One region of the Pseudoalteromonas sp. SiA1 genome, then DNA from elsewhere that is predicted to be linked to it. Evidence: predicted binding sites of a transcription regulator. Region 1 holds the regulator's gene; the other holds the start of a gene.
The links. Region 1 encodes LexA, which represses DNA repair genes until DNA is damaged. Its sites were predicted from a motif close to TACTGTATNNNNATACAGTA; they were not measured.
Positions count from the first base shown of each region.

Region 2: the regulator LexA is predicted to act here: its motif matches at 3,847-3,866, upstream of KK487_RS09360 (SulA-like leucine-rich domain-containing protein).

Region 1 is NZ_CP076084.1:3,166,159-3,175,050, forward strand. It holds gene KK487_RS14715 (cytochrome c oxidase assembly protein) at 1-364, opposite strand, end outside; gene ctaD (cytochrome c oxidase subunit I) at 364-1,956, opposite strand; gene coxB (cytochrome c oxidase subunit II) at 1,956-3,098, opposite strand; gene lexA (transcriptional repressor LexA) at 3,592-4,209, opposite strand; gene KK487_RS14735 (PaaI family thioesterase) at 4,408-4,851, shown strand; gene KK487_RS14740 (hypothetical protein) at 4,881-5,261, opposite strand; gene KK487_RS14745 (endonuclease) at 5,514-6,167, shown strand; gene hmpA (NO-inducible flavohemoprotein) at 6,207-7,388, opposite strand; gene norR (nitric oxide reductase transcriptional regulator NorR) at 7,554-8,892, shown strand, end outside.
Region 2 is NZ_CP076084.1:2,041,015-2,049,271, forward strand. It holds gene cysB (HTH-type transcriptional regulator CysB) at 1-530, opposite strand, end outside; gene KK487_RS09345 (hypothetical protein) at 826-1,581, shown strand; gene KK487_RS09350 (NCS2 family permease) at 1,697-2,989, opposite strand; gene KK487_RS09355 (SEL1-like repeat protein) at 3,108-3,569, shown strand; gene KK487_RS09360 (SulA-like leucine-rich domain-containing protein) at 3,892-4,326, shown strand; gene KK487_RS09365 (YchJ family protein) at 4,366-4,842, shown strand; gene KK487_RS09370 (DUF6172 family protein) at 4,910-5,212, opposite strand; gene KK487_RS09375 (VC2046/SO_2500 family protein) at 5,425-5,952, opposite strand; tRNA gene KK487_RS09380 (tRNA-Tyr) at 6,065-6,149, shown strand; tRNA gene KK487_RS09385 (tRNA-Tyr) at 6,199-6,283, shown strand; gene KK487_RS09390 (M48 family metallopeptidase) at 6,304-6,996, opposite strand; gene KK487_RS09395 (PAS domain S-box protein) at 7,242-8,257, shown strand, end outside.

The sequences.
Region 1 (8,892 bases):
TGTGTAAATACTTGGCCGCTTTTCCTGGTGCTACCGACGGTATAGCCTGCATTACTTTATCTTCATTACTGTTATTTTTAGCGCTAAACTTAACTTCACGCATAGCCCCAGGCTTTACATCTACACTGTACTCTTTAGATTTAACTTCAAAAGGCGCACCACTTTGCGCATGCGTAGTGAAACTAACGCTGACTTCTCTATTTTCAGTGACCAAGGTACTTTGCTGTGCCTGCTCTAACGAGGGCTTACCATTAAGCCCCGTTATATCGCAAAACACGTCATACAAAGGGACCATGGCAAATGCAAATGCAAACATTGCAATGCAAATCACCACCAGCTTTTTTAATAACGGCAAGTGAGTCATTATTTAATGTCCGGCGGCGTTGAGAACGTATGATAAGGCGCAGGTGAATCAACTTCCCATTCAAGCCCCTCAGCTCCATCCCAAACTTTTGCAGGCACTTTGTCGCCCCCTTTTGCACATTTATACACAACCACCACAAATAATAATTGCGATAAACCAAAGGCAAACCCACCTATACTAATAATGGCGTTAAAATCAGCAAACTGTAGCGCATAATCTGGAATACGGCGTGGCATACCGGCTAACCCCACAAAATGCATTGGGAAAAACAGCACATTTACACTTATTAACGACAACCAAAAATGCCATTTTGCTAAGGTAATATTGAACATGTTTCCGGTCCATTTTGGCAGCCAATAATAAGCCCCCGCCATAATAGAAAACACCGCGCCCGTTACGAGTACATAATGAAAGTGTGCAACCACAAAATAGGTATCATGATATTGGAAATCGGCAGGTGTAATCGCTAGCATCAACCCCGAAAAACCACCTAAAGTAAACAACACAATAAATGCGATACTAAACAGCATTGGCACTTCAAAGCTAATAGACCCGCGCCACATAGTCGCTACCCAGTTAAATACTTTTACGCCGGTAGGTACCGATATCAGCATAGTCGCGTACATAAAAAACAACTCACCCGCCACGGGCATACCAGTGGTAAACATATGATGCGCCCACACAATAAAGCTCAACAAGGCAATGGAGGAGGTGGCATACACCATAGAGGCATAACCAAATAGTTTTTTACGTGAAAAGGTGGGAACAATCGTAGAAATAATGCCAAAGGCAGGCAAAATCATAATATAAACTTCAGGGTGACCAAAAAACCAAAAAATATGTTGGAACATCACCGGATCGCCACCACCAGCGGCATCAAAGAAACTGGTCGCGAAGTATTTATCGGTGAGCACCATAGTAACTGCACCAGCAAGTACCGGCATAACTGCAATAAGTAAAAACGCCGTGATCAACCATGTCCACACAAATAACGGCAGCTTCATCCACGTCATACCCGGAGCACGCATATTTACTATGGTGACCACCACATTAATGGCCCCCATAATCGAACTAATACCCATAATATGCACAGCAAATACAAACATTGCTGTGTTGTCGTTACTATAAGTGGTGGAAAGCGGCGCGTAAAAGGTCCAACCAAATGCAGGGCCACCACCAGGCATAAATAATGAAGCTAATAGGATTAAAAACGCAAACGGTAAAATCCAAAAGCTCCAGTTATTCATTCTCGGTAAGGCCATATCTGGCGCACCAATCATTAGCGGGATCATCCAGTTTGCCAAGCCGGTAAAGGCTGGCATAACCGCACCAAACACCATTATTAAACCATGCACTGTGGTCATTTGATTAAAAAAGTGAGGATCAACCAGTTGTAGGCCCGGCTGAAATAACTCAGCTCGAATAACCATCGCCATTGCCCCACCAATTAAAAACATGGTGAGTGAAAAAATTAAATATAAGCTACCTATATCTTTATGGTTGGTTGTAAATAACCAGCGCTTAAAGCCTGTGGCAGGTTGATGGGCATGATGAGCCTCATTGGTATTAGGTTGTTCTGCAATGCTACTCATTATTTAGCCTCCCCATCAGCATCCAGTGCCGCTTGTATCTCGCTCGGTTGAATTACATCACCAGTGTCATTACCCCACGCGTTGCGTTTATAGGTAATAACAGCTGCTATTTGCTTGATTGATAATTGCTTTGCGAAAGACTGCATAGCCGTACCTGGTTTACCGTGGAGCAAAATATCTATATGCCCTTTGATATCACCTATGACTATTGGGCTGCCTTTAAGAGCCGGAAAAACACCCGGCAAGCCTAATCCTGTTGGCTGATGGCACGCCGCGCAGCTCGCCATATAAACCTGCTCACCAAGCGCCATCAGCTCTTCTTTTGGTACAACTTGGTCTAATAACGCAGCGTCTGCTGCAGCTGCTTTTTGCTTGGCTTGTTTAGCCTCTGCTAACCACGTTTTGAAGTCTTCTTCTGTTTTAGCTTCTACCACAACAGGCATAAAACCATGATCTTTACCGCAAAGCTCTGCACACTGCCCACGGTAAGTACCAACCTCATTAATATTGGTCCATGTTTCATTAATAAACCCAGGGTTTGCATCTTTTTTAACGGCAAAGTCAGGCACCCACCATGAGTGAATAACATCATCTGAAGTCATTAAAAAACGTACTTTTTGATTAATTGGTAGTACCAGCGGTTTATCGACCTCGAGTAAATAATTCGGGTTTTTATCAGCAAGGTTGGTTATTTCATTTTGAGGTGTAGCTAGCATGGAATAAAACTCAACGTCCTCCCCCATATACTCGTAATGCCACTTCCACTGTGAGCCTGTAATTTTAATGGTGAGATCAGCTTTGCTGGCATCCTCCATGGCAATTAAGGTTTTAGTCGCAGGAATGGCCATAACAATTAATATGACAAAAGGGATCGCAGTCCACAGTATTTCTACTTTGGTGCTTTCATGGAATTGGGCAGGGACAGCCCCTTTAGATTTGCGATGATGAATGAGTGCCCAAAACATAATGGCAAACACGATCACCCCAATCACACAACATATTAAAAAAATAGTCATGTGCAGTTGGTATACATTATTACTTATATCGGTTACGCCTTTACGCATATTATATTGGCTATTAGCAAGCACATTCTGCGAAAAAACAAACAATATAAGCCACAAGGAAGAACTCAGCTTACCCATGTGACGGCTCCTTTGATGCTATTGCTGACGCAAAGCGAAGAGGCATACGGCTTAAACGCCTATTCGTTATTTTTATTTTTTATAAGGGTGCTGGATTTAGTAAATGTGTGTTCTCAAAACGACTAAGCTGTGAGTTATTTTTATTCCAGCTCTTTAATAACTAGTTAAAAAATAAACAATAAGCAAGGTGAGTATGAAAAATAAACAAGGTGTATTTTTTAAAATGCGCAGCTAAAAAAATAGCAACTAGTCAGGCAATTAATCTAAGAGTCAGGTTTAGTAAGGGGTGTATTGAAATTACAGGATAGAAATATAAAAAATTGTTAACTTAAAAAAGCAGAGTAAATTTGTTTATTTATAAAGTATTTAGTGATTTTATTTATGATAGGAGAAGCACTTAACAACATATAGTCATACATTTGATAAGTTAGACATTGTGCTGCTAACAAACCCAGCGCCTAATCACTATTAAGCGCTAAATTATGCTTTAATACTACATCCAGTCAGCGTTACGAATAACACCTACCGCTAAGCCTTCAATATTGAACGACTCATTTTCTAAATCGACCTCAATAGCTGAAAACTCATCATTTTCAGCATGTAAGAGTACTTTTCTGCCCGCTTTTTCTAAACGCTTCACGGTTACATCGTCGTCAACACGGGCAACAATAACTTGTCCATTTTCGGCAACTTGGGTTTTATGCACAGCAAGTAAATCACCATCCATAATACCAATGTCTTTCATACTCATACCGTTAACACGCAATAAAAAATCGGCCGCAGGTTTAAACATTAAAGGGTCAATTTTACAGTGGCTTTCTACATGCTGTTGCGCCAATATAGGCTCACCGGCAGCCACCCTGCCAATTAAAGGTAAGCCTAACTGCTCTGGCTCCTCTTCTTCAACAAGCTGAATGCCCCGACTCGCGCCTGGCTTCATTTTAATCACACCTTTTTTGGCCAGTGCTTTTAAGTGTTCTTCTGCAGCATTCGCACTTTTAAAACCCAGTGTTTGTGCAATTTCGGCACGTGTAGGAGGCATACCAGTGTCTTTAATAAACACTTTAATGAGTTCGAGTATTTGCGCTTGGCGTTTCGTTAATGGTCGCATACAACTGGTTTTCCATACAGTACAATTAACTGTGAGTATATACAGTTATTTAAAAATCGCAAATATAAATTAATGCCTTATATGCCGTTATCATCAAACAATAACCTACTTTAAAAGCAGGGTGATAAATGTAATTATTAGCAACGCATTATCATATTAATAAATTTTAATTCTCAATTACTTATCCAAGGAGCTAGCATGAGTATTTGGCATCAACCGATTACATTAGAGTTTTGTAAGCAATTAGATCAAGGTATTACAGGCCAAGGGACACTCATGAAAACCATGGGAATAGAAATCAGTGAAATTGGTGATGACTACTTAGTGGCAACTATGCCGGCAATTCCAGAGCATCATAACCCTATGGGTATCGTTCATGGTGGTGCAAATGTGGTGCTTGCTGAAACAGTAGCAAGTTATGCCGCTAATTTTGTGGTTGATTTCAATCGGTTTTATTGTGTTGGCCAAGAGATCAGTGCAAGTCATTTAAAGGCATCACGCAATGGCACATTAACGGCCACAGCGAGAGCTTATCATATCGGCAAGCGCAGCTCGGTTTGGGATATTAAAATAACCAATAGCCGCAATGAGCTTTGCTGCGTATCACGTATGACCGCAGCCGTAGTAGAGCGAAAAGGCTAGTAAGTCAATTAACCAAGGTTGAAATTAAATTACTTTTCGAAAGGGTAAATAGTAATTTCTACGCCTGCACCAATTGCAGATATACGTAACAAGGTATCTGCATGTAAGGCTTGGTTAAAGCATTTTGGCGAAGTGCCAGACTCAAACCCAATATCGAAAGTTCTGCGTGAACAACTCAACCATTGCTTTAATGCATTGCGTGAACACGACTCGATTAACTCACACAAGTGATTAATCGCTTTATCTGGCGTGGTTATTTCACCTGCAACCTCAATGCGAGCAAGTTGACGGTATTCGTCTTTATCATAATGTAAAATAGTTGCGACCTTTTTTAAATCAGCAACTAATACGCTAATATCTTGCTTTGACTCAAGCTCTAGATCTACATTTAAAAATTGAATTTCCGACATTATCTCGTTTTTACCCTCTATTAATCTCATTGCAAACTTTAACGCAGTTTTACCGTTATACCAAATCAACAACGCAGGAATCACTGCATTAACGCGTTTTTAGCGTTAGCCTCTGAATATTGCCCACTATTTACTCCTAAAAAACGCCCTACACAAAATACGCAAATTAAAATTAAAGCATGCCGGCGGCAGTTTACTTTTTTATTCTAGGCCTTAAACTAGCCGCTCCTGTAGTTCACGTATGTGATGGATATGATTCGGTTTATTTTAGCTTTGTTGGCTTGCTGTGCTTGTTTTTCAGCAATGGGCGAACAATTTACGCGGTTTTCGAGTGCCAAAAAGCACTTAATTAATACCCTTCCCGAAAACGCTAAAAGTATTTATTGTGGTTGCGATATAAAAAAACAAGGCAAAAAGTTGGTACCCGACCCTACCCATTGTGGCTACGTGCCTCGCAACACACTAACCCGCTCAGGCAAAGTAAATCAACGTGCCCTGCGAATTGAATGGGAACATATTGTCCCTGCATGGGAATTTGGTCACCAGTTACAATGTTGGCAAGATGGTGGGCGTAAAAACTGCCGCAAAGTTAGCGCTAAGTTTCGCTTGATGGAAGCCGATATAAACAATTTAGCCCCTGCAATTGGTGAAATTAACGCCGATCGCTCAAACTACCGCTTTGGCATGTTAGCCCAAAACGCGACGCAATATGGTCGCTGTGAGGTTAAAGTTAATTTTAAACAACGTGTTGTTGAACCGCCTGTTCATGCACGTAAACGCATTGCCGATGCGTACGCTTACATGCAAAAAACGTATGGTTTAAAAATTTCAGCTAAACAACAAAAGCTATTTAATGCTTGGCAACAACAAGCTTATGCTGCTAACACAAATAGTAAAAAGCTGTAAGTTTAAATTAAAAGCGTGTAACACACGCTTTTAATTAACCTATAACGCTTGGTGTGGTCCAAATATTTCGTAGTGAATGTTTGAGCTTTGCACACCTAAATCAAGTAGCTGGCCTTTTACGTAAGCCATAAATGATGCTGGTCCACACAAATAAAATGCCCCTTCGCTAATAGGTAATGATGCCTCAAGCACCGATAAATCCATTAGCCCAGTGAAATCACACTCCTCGCCACCTTGATTAAACCAAGTAAATGTTTTTAGCTGTGGATGCATTGCCGTTTGCTGCGCTAAATACCCTTTAAATGAAAATTCGCGGCTGTTTTCACACGCGTGCAAATAACTAATCGCTTGATTTTTATCACCACTAAGTAGCGTTTGCAGCATCGCCATCATCGGGGTTTGGCCAACGCCTGCTGAAATAAGTACCACTGGAGTTGCCTCATTTTTTAAAATGAAATCTCCCGCTGGCGGGTATAACTCTACTCGTGCGCCTTGCTCTAGTGAGTGTAAATAATTAGACACCACGCCAGGCTTTGGTTGGCACTCTTTTTTAACGCTAATACGATAGTTTTTAGCATTGCTCTTTTGCGAAATAGAATACTGGCGGATCTCTTCATATTCTGCGCCCTCAGGCTTAACTTTAATGCCAATGTACTGTCCTGGCTTGTAGGTAATAACTGCTTTACCATCCACAGGTGTCAGCGTAAAACTAGTTACGAATTCAGATTCAATATGTTTATCAGTAATTTCAAACTGGCGCGTGCCTGCCCAGCCACCATGGTTGTTTTTACTGTGCGCATACAATGCCGCTTCTTCGGTAATACAAATATCAGCAAGTACACCGTAGGCTTCGCGCCACGCATATTCAACATCGGCAGTAAACTGCTCAGGAATAAGCTCTTTTAACGTACCGATTAAATGTGCGCCCACAATAGGATAATGCTCAGGTAAAATATTTAAGCTGGTATGCTTATGATTAATTCGCGCTAGCGCCTCTTTTAACACGGCTAAATTATCAATATTTTGCGCGTACGCAGCCAACGCATTAAATAATGCAAATTGCTGACGACCCGTTTCTTGATTAGTCATATTAAAAATATGTTTAAGCTCGGGATTATGACTAAACATGCGCTTGTAAAAATGATCGGTTACGACCGTACCTGCCTCTGCAAGCAATGGCACCGTGCTTTTAACTATTTGTATGGTTTTATCGGATAACATGTTTATTTCCTATGTAATAACTAACTGCTTGCATTTAGCATTACACAGAGTGTGCCAACCAATTAAACCTATAATATTCAAAAGGTTAAATTAACTCGCTTTACAAAATGGGTCTTTATGACCTACTATAAAACCTGTAAAAATACACTAAAAGGTCATTTTGACATGAACCAACAATTCAACCTGACGCAAGTTGCATTAGAACTTGCGCAAAGTACGTTACATGCTCACAGTTTTGAGCAACTTTTAGCCACGGTTGAACGTGTTATTCCCAGCGATGCCAGTGCATTATTAATTCGCCAAGGTGAGCAATTAAAACCCTTAGCCATTAAAGGGCTTATGCCCGATAGCCTAGGACGACGTTTTGATATTGCGGAGCATCCTCGCCTTAAAGCCATCTGCAGTAGTCGTTTGGCTCTGCAATTTGCACATGACTGTCCACTACCTGATCCATACGACGGGCTACTACTGGCTAAAACCGGTGATATTCCAGTGCATGCCTGCTTAGGGTTACCCCTTTATGATAAAAACGCACTACTTGGCATTCTGACCTTTGATAGCCTTAACGCCAATGCGTTTGACGGTATTACCACTGATACACTCAACACCTTACAAACCTTGTGCAGTGCGCACTTTAAAACAGCCCTAGAGCTTGCCCATTACAAACAACATGCGCAGCACTCTAGTGAATTAGTACAAGCGTTAAACCGTGAGGCGCTCAAACGTGATGGTGGTGAAATTATTGGCCAAAGCTCAGCAATACAAACGCTTAAAAATGAGATAAAACTGGTTGCGGCATCAAACTTTAGTGTCCTTATTTTAGGTGATACTGGGGTCGGCAAAGAGTTGGTGGCACGTAATATTCACTTACACTCCGCACGTAAAGATCAGCCATTAATTCATTTAAATTGTGCATCACTGCCTGAAAACCTCGCAGAAAGTGAATTTTTTGGCCATGCAAAAGGCGCTTTTACCGGCGCCCAAAATGCCCGCCAAGGTAAATTTCAGTTAGCCGATGGCGGCACCTTATTTTTAGATGAAATCGGCGAGCTGCCTCTGGCTATGCAAAGTAAATTATTACGCGTACTGCAAAGTGGCGAAGTACAAACCGTTGGCGAAGATGAACTTAAATATGTCGATGTTAGAGTGATTGCAGCAACCAATCGCGACCTAAAACACGAAGTAACACAAGGACGGTTTCGCGCCGATTTGTACCATCGATTAAGTGTTTATCCACTCACAGTCGCTCCATTGAAAGCCCGTGATGAAGATGTTATTTTATTAGCCGGTTATTTTGCAGAAAAAACAGCCCGCAAGCTCGCTATTAAACAGCTAAAACTCAGTATTGAAACGCAACTGCTGCTTAAAAAATATGACTGGCCAGGCAATGTGAGGGAGCTTGAGCATGTGATTAATCGGGCTGCATTAAAGGCTAAACAACATCAGTGGCAGCAACCAATTATTACTATTGAACCTGCGCATTGTGAGCTAAATTTAAGCGATG
Region 2 (8,257 bases), 1.1 Mb from region 1:
GGATGATCTTTAGCAACCACAATACTACGATTCCAATGGTAGCAAGGCAGCATTACTAAATCTGAATATAAATGAAGCGCTTCTGTGGCAATGGCAAAGTCAGCATCACCGCGAGCGGCTGCATCCGATATTTGCTGTGGTGTACCTTGATGCATATGCAGTGATACCGCAGGGTATTTTTGAGTAAAGCCTTTAATTACACTCGGTAACGCATACCGTGCTTGTGTATGCGTGGTAGCAATATTAAGTTTGCCTTGATCCGGTAAAGTATGTTCATTCGCCACCGCTTTAATACCCTCAACTTTTGAGAGTATTTCGCGTGATATGTTAATGATTTCCTCGCCAGCGCCTGTAACATGAGTTAAATGCTTACCACTGCGGCCAAAAATTTGTACACCGAGCTCATCTTCTAACATACGTACTTGCTTAGAAATACCAGGCTGGGAGGTAAATAAACTCTCAGCCGTAGCTGAAACATTTAATTTATGATTTTGAACTTCTACGATATATCTAAGTTGTTGTAATTTCATGGCTATGTAGTTTCGTTATAATTCACATTGACAGATAAAAGCGCACCCTAACTATAGGTAGCTATATAAAAGGCTGATTAATGTTACATAATATAACAATTAATTTGTTGAAATTTCAGGTTAACACAATAAATAAACTTGAGGTAGCAATGATTATCAGCAATCGAAACATAACATATTAAGATTTAAACGCTTTATGGTGACGCTTTTTTCAGTTAATCTGAGCAAAGTTTCCCACCTTTTATATATTTAATGTAAGATTAGATAATAAGGTTAAGAATTTGAGAATTATAACATGATAGTTTCCATTATAATTGTATTAATTGTTGCACTTATAGTCATTGCACTATGGGTTAGTGCTGTTCAGCAACACAAAGAAAAACAAGAAGCTGAACGACGCAAAGAGTTAACAAAACAAAAAGCAATCATTGAAGAAACCGAAGAAGCATTAATGAATAGCGCCAACATTCCACTTTCAGAGGCAACTCAGCGAATATTACAACGACGAATTCATGATGCGCTCAGTCAAATGGTGTCTATTTCAAGCGGAGGTAGTGGACTAAAAAACCGCTTAAAAGAAGCAAAAGAGCGACTACAAAACCCAATTCAAGACGGTTCAGATGGCTTTGTATTACCAGGCAACGACAAACAACTGATATCGCTGATACAAGGCATTAAAAAGTTACGCACTATTATTCGTTCTGAGCATAATAAAGGCAAAGTAGACAGCCAGGTATTTATTGCAGAAGACAAACGCCTTGAAAAGCTACAACTAAGAATCAACATTGAAAGCCAAATAAAACGAGGGTTATCAGCGCAAACAGCTGGAATGATAGGCTCTGCTAGGCAGTACTTTGAAAAAGCAGCTGCCACACTTAACAGTGTTTCATTTAATGACGATTACATTACGGCAAAACGAGCTGAAGTTGAAGGCTACCTTGAAACGATAAGTAATGAACTCAAGGCATCAAATGCTACATCATTGAAGAAAAAGAACGAACAAGAGCAAGATGATTTAGACGTATTATTTGCACCTAAAAAGAAATGGTAACTCCTTTCTAAATAAAAAAGCCCATGCAGTTGCATGGGCTTTTTTTTGAATAGGATTTTGCCCCACTTTGTGTTTACATACTAAGACATATACGTATTCTAACAAGCTGCCTGCATTAAGATAAAAATGCGAACTTAACAATAAACAAGGCAGTTAAAATCCAAACACTAATGCTTACCTGATCTTTTTTGCCACACAGCACTTTTACTGCCGTATAAGAAATAAAACCAAGTGCAATACCGTGTGCAATTGAGAAAGTCAGCGGTGTCATTAATAATACAACACTCACCGGAATTGCATCAGTCATGTCGTCCCAATTTACAAACTTTAAGTTTTGTAGCATCAATACAGATACATATAAAATAGCTCCCGCGGTTGCGTATGCAGGCACCATTTGAGCTAAAGGCGCAAAAAACATCATCAGTAAAAAGCAGCAACCCACAACCACAGCGGTCAAACCCGTTCGACCACCAACAGATACACCTGCAACAGACTCAATGTATGACGTGGTTGTTGAAGTACCGAGCATTGCACCTGCAATAGTTGCTGTGCTGTCGGCGCTTAATGCACGACCTAAACGCGGCATATTACCGTTTTTATCTGCTAAACCAGCCTTCTGAGTTACCGCAACTAACGTGCCTGAGGTATCAAACAAATCAACGAATAAAAACGCAAAAATAACACTCAACATCGACAGTTCAAACGCGGCACTAAAGTCCAGTTGCATAAAGGTCGGCATGATAGAAGGTGGCATAGCAATAACACCATGATACTCCACTAACCCCATAGACACAGCAATCGCGGTGACTAGTAAAATACTAATCAGTACGCCACTTTTAAAATCGCGATAAAGCAGTGCAGCAATAACAAAAAAGCTGAAAATAGCCAATAAAGGACCTGGCGAGGTAATATCACCCAACTGCACCAGTGTTGCAGGACTTGATACAATAATACCGGCACTTTTAAGTGCGATGAGAGCTAAAAATGCGCCAATACCCGTTGCTATTGCTTGCTTGAGCACCAGAGGGATTGCATTAATAATCCACTCTCGCACCTTAAACAAGCTTAAAATTAAAAATATACACCCTGACATAAATACCGCACCCAACGCAGCTTGCCAGCTATAACCCATACCTAATACAACGCCATAGGTAAAAAATGCATTTAATCCCATACCCGGTGCCAGTGCCAATGGATAATTGGCCCACAAACCCATAATAAAACACCCTATTGCAGCTGCAATACAGGTGGCAACAAAGGCAGCACCTTGGTCCATACCGGCTTCAGCAAGCATAGCTGGGTTAACGAATACGATATAAACCATCGTAATAAATGTAGTCATACCGGCAATACATTCACGGCGAACCGAAGAATCATTTGCACGGATTTTGAATAAGGCTTCGAGCATAATAAACTTGTGGTTGTAAAAAGTGGCGAGATTTTAGCATAAAAATAACTTTTTACAGGACATTTTACCTTGCTATATACTAAACTAGCTAAGTGATTAAAATAACAAACGAAGTAGCATGATCAAAACGACACCAAGTGGCCAAGACTTAGAGCAACAATTAGACAACATTCTTTCTTTTGTAACGCAACCAAGCGATGCAAATCTCCCTGCGAGCTCTAAAAACACCGATCAAGACATATTAAATAAAGCCCTTTATTACCTTAAAAATGAACAAGGCGCCTTAGCCGCAAAATGGATGCGTTTGGCAGCAATGGCAGGAAATTATCGCGCGCAGTTTTATTTAGGGCTGTTTTTTATAAAAGGACAAGGTGTGCCGCAAAGTGTATTTCATGGTGCTGCGTGGCTTAGCTTAGCCGGTAGTCAAGGCTATGAACCCGCCATAGAAGCAATGAGCGATATACGAAAACATATTAGTACCAAACGACTTAAAGATGCTCAATGCTACGCAGCCAGCCTGTATGAACAAATTCATCAGTTACAATTCTCACATTTGATCCCCTCTAGTAGCGAAAAATAATTTCACTGCGCAGCAACTCATTTCATCTGTAAATTAATTAAGCGTTTATAGCCAAAGCAAGCACGCTTAATTAATTTAAACTACTGTATACCCCCTGTTCATCTGTATTTATTTGCTCCCAGCCTTAAAATTAATTCTGTGGGGATTAATTTCCAATAAAAATTAAACCTTTGTTATATATAGATTATTTGTATATTTATAATAACTGTCGCGTTTTAAGATGAATAACTGTACAAAAAAATAGCAAAAAACACTTGCACCAAACAACTGTATAAACTACTGTATGAATGTACTGTATAAAAACCCAGTGAGTGAGAAGATTATGTTACAGCCAATTACCCTAAGAACAGTTAAAAGCTATCAACAAGATGACCAATCAGATTGTGTTAACGTTGTACAAATTGAAGATGAAATTTCAGCAACGTTTGAGTTATTAAAAGTATTACACCAATACAACAGCCTAAACGCATGGACACTGTTAATAGCACCCGATAACGTACCGAGCAAAGCGCTACTTGATTCATGCTCAATTGATACCAGTAAATTGCTGGTTATTCGTCAAAAGCATTTAGTTAATTTAGAGTATGTTTTAAGTTCTGCACTTCACAATGGAAATTTTGCCGCGGTGATCACCTGGACTGACATAATAAATAACCAACAACTGTCGCAGTTATCATTAAACTTGAGCCATACGCGCACTAAGTTGTATTGCTTTAGCAAAAAAAGCGCTCACCCTGAGATTTCACTTACGCAATAAGCTTGATAAACTAGCGTTTTAATACACAGTACATTTATCATGACTTCTAACGCTCTATTATGTTTTTGTAGCAGTCAGCAACCTTATGCTGATTGCTGCGAGCCTTTTCATTTAAAAACCAAACAGCCACACACACCAGAGCAACTTATGCGTGCACGCTACAGTGCTTATGCTGTTAAAAACGCGGTTTTTGTTCGTGAAAGTTATGCAAAAGAAAAACAAGCTGAAAATTCAATTTCAGAAATTAAAGATTTTGCAAATAGTTGCCGTTTTATAAACTTAACCGTATTAGACTCTGGTTATAATGATGAAACAGGATTTGTTACATTTAAAGCTCACTACTTTTATCAAGATTTATATTGCCAGTTAGCAGAAAATTCAAGGTTTATTAAAGAAGATGGACAATGGCGATACCTTGATGGTGAGATTACACCGGTTGCCGATATTAAAGTAAAACGCAATGATACGTGCCCTTGTGGCAGTAATAAAAAATACAAAAAATGTCATAGTGTATAAATAACAGCTACAAAAAATGGGCCACAAGGCCCATTTTCAAAAACTACACTAAACGCAAATTAGCGTTTTATTCGCCATCATCTTCATCGAAATCTTGACGCTGTGCAGGTCTTGCTAAAATCTCTAAGTAAAAAGAAGTTAAACCTTGCTTTTCAATTTCACTGATGTGATTGTTAATTTCAGCAACGTGAACCACTTGGGCTTCTTCAGCCGTGTTGCCAAACTTACAATCGAATGCCCAGTAGTCGGCATCAACAGGTAAAGTTTTATTACGTTCTCTTTTCAAATATTTTTTCACTTCATGCTTTGCAGCATCAACCATACGAGGGTATTTGATTTTCTCATGATTCAGCGTGAATGTTTTCTTCATTACGTTCCTAATTACCTTGGTTTAATGATAATGGCATTTAATGTCATACCATTTGCGCCATTATAGCAATTGCATTTAAATTTTGGATGCTTTTTTTATATTAAATCAGTTATTAAAATAAAGCACCTATAAAACCAATAGTTACTTACTACTATAAACACAGTTTATTACAATCAAATGGCATGTATAAAGCAGCAATTGAACACATATAATTAGGCACTAAACAAATGTAATGGCTGGTGGATAGCTTCATTTTGTAAATCATCATAAAATGCCACCGCATCCATTTGAGGGTTTGATAACTCGGTGTTGGTATTTTTAATTCGTCGACGTACCGCTAATTCACAGTTATCAATGACAGTCAGTGGAATGTGGTTTTTATCATCACGAATATTAAATGGCTCAGGCTTTAAGCACTGAGTTAACTTTATATCACTCATCCCTACAGCGCTTCCCATTTTTGCTAAAAGCTCTGTGTTATTTTTACCAATTAACATATTAAAGGTATCTGGCGCTAATGGCTGCTTTGGACCTGCGCCAAATTGTTTACGCAGAGCATCTTCATCAGCTTGATAATGCTTAGTGTCACTTTTGGGTAGGTGGAATTCACTAAAATCGAGTGCATCGTGAGAGAGCATTGCTAATAAAAATGCAAACTCGCCTCGGCGGTTTTCGTGAACACTTTCGTTAAGCCTCGTTTTTAACTGGCTCTCCGTGATTAACAAATCACCAATCTGCATAGACTTTAGCCTATTTAACTAATTAATAAGTATTTATCGGCTAAATTTGAATTTTCTTTAGCTTTTTTCTTTACTTAAATAAGAAGTTTGCTATTATCTGCCGCGTTGCATTGGAGGGGTTCCCGAGCGGCCAAAGGGATCAGACTGTAAATCTGACGGCTCAGCCTTCGCTGGTTCGAATCCAGCTCCCTCCACCACTTTTCTTAGGCTAAGTTAAGTGGGGCCAAATGCAATAACAATTAGTGTGGAGGGGTTCCCGAGCGGCCAAAGGGATCAGACTGTAAATCTGACGGCTCAGCCTTCGCTGGTTCGAATCCAGCTCCCTCCACCACTTCTCTACCTTATTTCTTTTTATTCAAATACCCACTGTAAACTCATACCATGATTGTTTAACCAGTTACTTGCTTGTTTATAATCTGAATAAAATAATTCCACACGTTGCCAAAATTGAGCGCTGTGATTTAAATATTTTAAATGTGCTAATTCATGAACAATCACGTAGTCAATGACCCATGTCGGTGCACTTGCCAAGTGTAAGTTGAAGGTTACTTCACGCCTGCGATTACAACTACCCCAGCGACGTTTATACAATTGAATACGAATATTACTCGGTAGCTTTTCACCCATCAGCTGACAATAATCGTTAACTCGCATTTCAATATAACTTTCTAATTTCTCATGCAAAAACTGCTCTAGCAAACTTTGATACATTTGCGTTTGATGCTTTACACGTGAAGAAATACTCAGTAACAGCGTTTGGCTTTCATTGTGCTGCTGCCATTGAGTGCGTGCTGCGTTTTCAAATTGCACATTAACAGCTTCATTAAATAATTTAATACTCTGGGTTTTGAGTGGAAACTGTCGTGTATCGGCTTGAATTTGTTGCTTATGTAACTGAGCATCAATCCAGTTCTGTTTACTTAACAGCCATTCATTAATTTGTGTTTTCGTTACAAAATGGGGCGCATATACCGTAAGCTCACGTTGTGCGACTTTGATAGCCACTGTTTTTCTTTGCTTACTTCGCTTTAAAGTGTAATCCAACAATGAATGCTGCCTATTTATAATTAACCACTGGGTTTTATTTTACCTTGTACCATAACGGCTGATCTATAAATAATCCCCACTAAATGCCATTTTAATAACAATGCATTTAGTGCTACTCAATAAATAGTATGGTTTAGAGCTTAAAACACTTACGTTGCTTTTGTAATTTATAACTCAATACCTTGTGATTATTATTGTATTTTATATTAGACTGAATTTAAGAGTTATTATGTGAATGATTGATGTTAGCTAATTTTTTTATAAACGAACCAGATCCAAGCCTAATTATTAATGGTGTATACGACCCAAGTTTAGTGACACTATCTATACTCACCGCAATTTTTGCAGCTTATTTTTCTTTGCACGTTATCGATTTAGCAAATAATACACATTTTAAATCTTATCGAAAGTTAGCCAATATAACCGCAGCCTTAGTCCTTGCCGGAGGGGTCTGGAGCATGCACTTTATTGCTATGCTCGCATTTTCTTTGTGCACTACAATTGAATACGACCCCACACTCACTTTTGTGTCGTTTATACCGGCGTTACTGGCATGTACCATTGCTTTTTCTTGTTTGAAAACATATAGCTCTCACCCTCGTATTATCAATTTAATTCTAAGCTCTCTTTTATTTGGCGCGGGTGTTGGCACCATGCATTACAGCGGTATGGCAGCGATGCAATTAAGTCCTTTACTTCGTTATGATCCAATATGGTTTGGCGCTTCAATTGTTGTTGCAGTGCTGCTGTCTTTTATAAGTCTCTATGCACGTTTTCATTTACCAGCACACTTTAAAAAATTAACGCCTGTGCATAATCGTATTATTTGCGCCCTTATTCTTGGCCTTGCCGTGGCTGGTATGCATTATATGGGCATGGCTGCTACGCGATTTATTGCAACAAGCCCGATAATTAACGAGCAAACAAACCAATCACATCTAACCTTTATTGCTATTAGTGTGTCGTTCGCCACGCTTTTATTAACAGCGGTGGTTGTGATCATCAATGGCATGATCCGTTACAGAATGCTGTTGGGGAAAAAATCAGCTGAAGAGTCTCGCCTTGATGCTATTTTATCAACTGCCATTGACGGCATCGTTACTATCAATATTAAAGGCACTATTTTGAGCTTTAATAAAGCCGCAGAAACAATTTTTGGCTGGCAAGATAATGAGGTCATTGGCCAGAATGTAAAAATATTAATGGCTGATGATATTGCTAATCAACACGATGCTTTTTTAAAAAATACAACAAACCA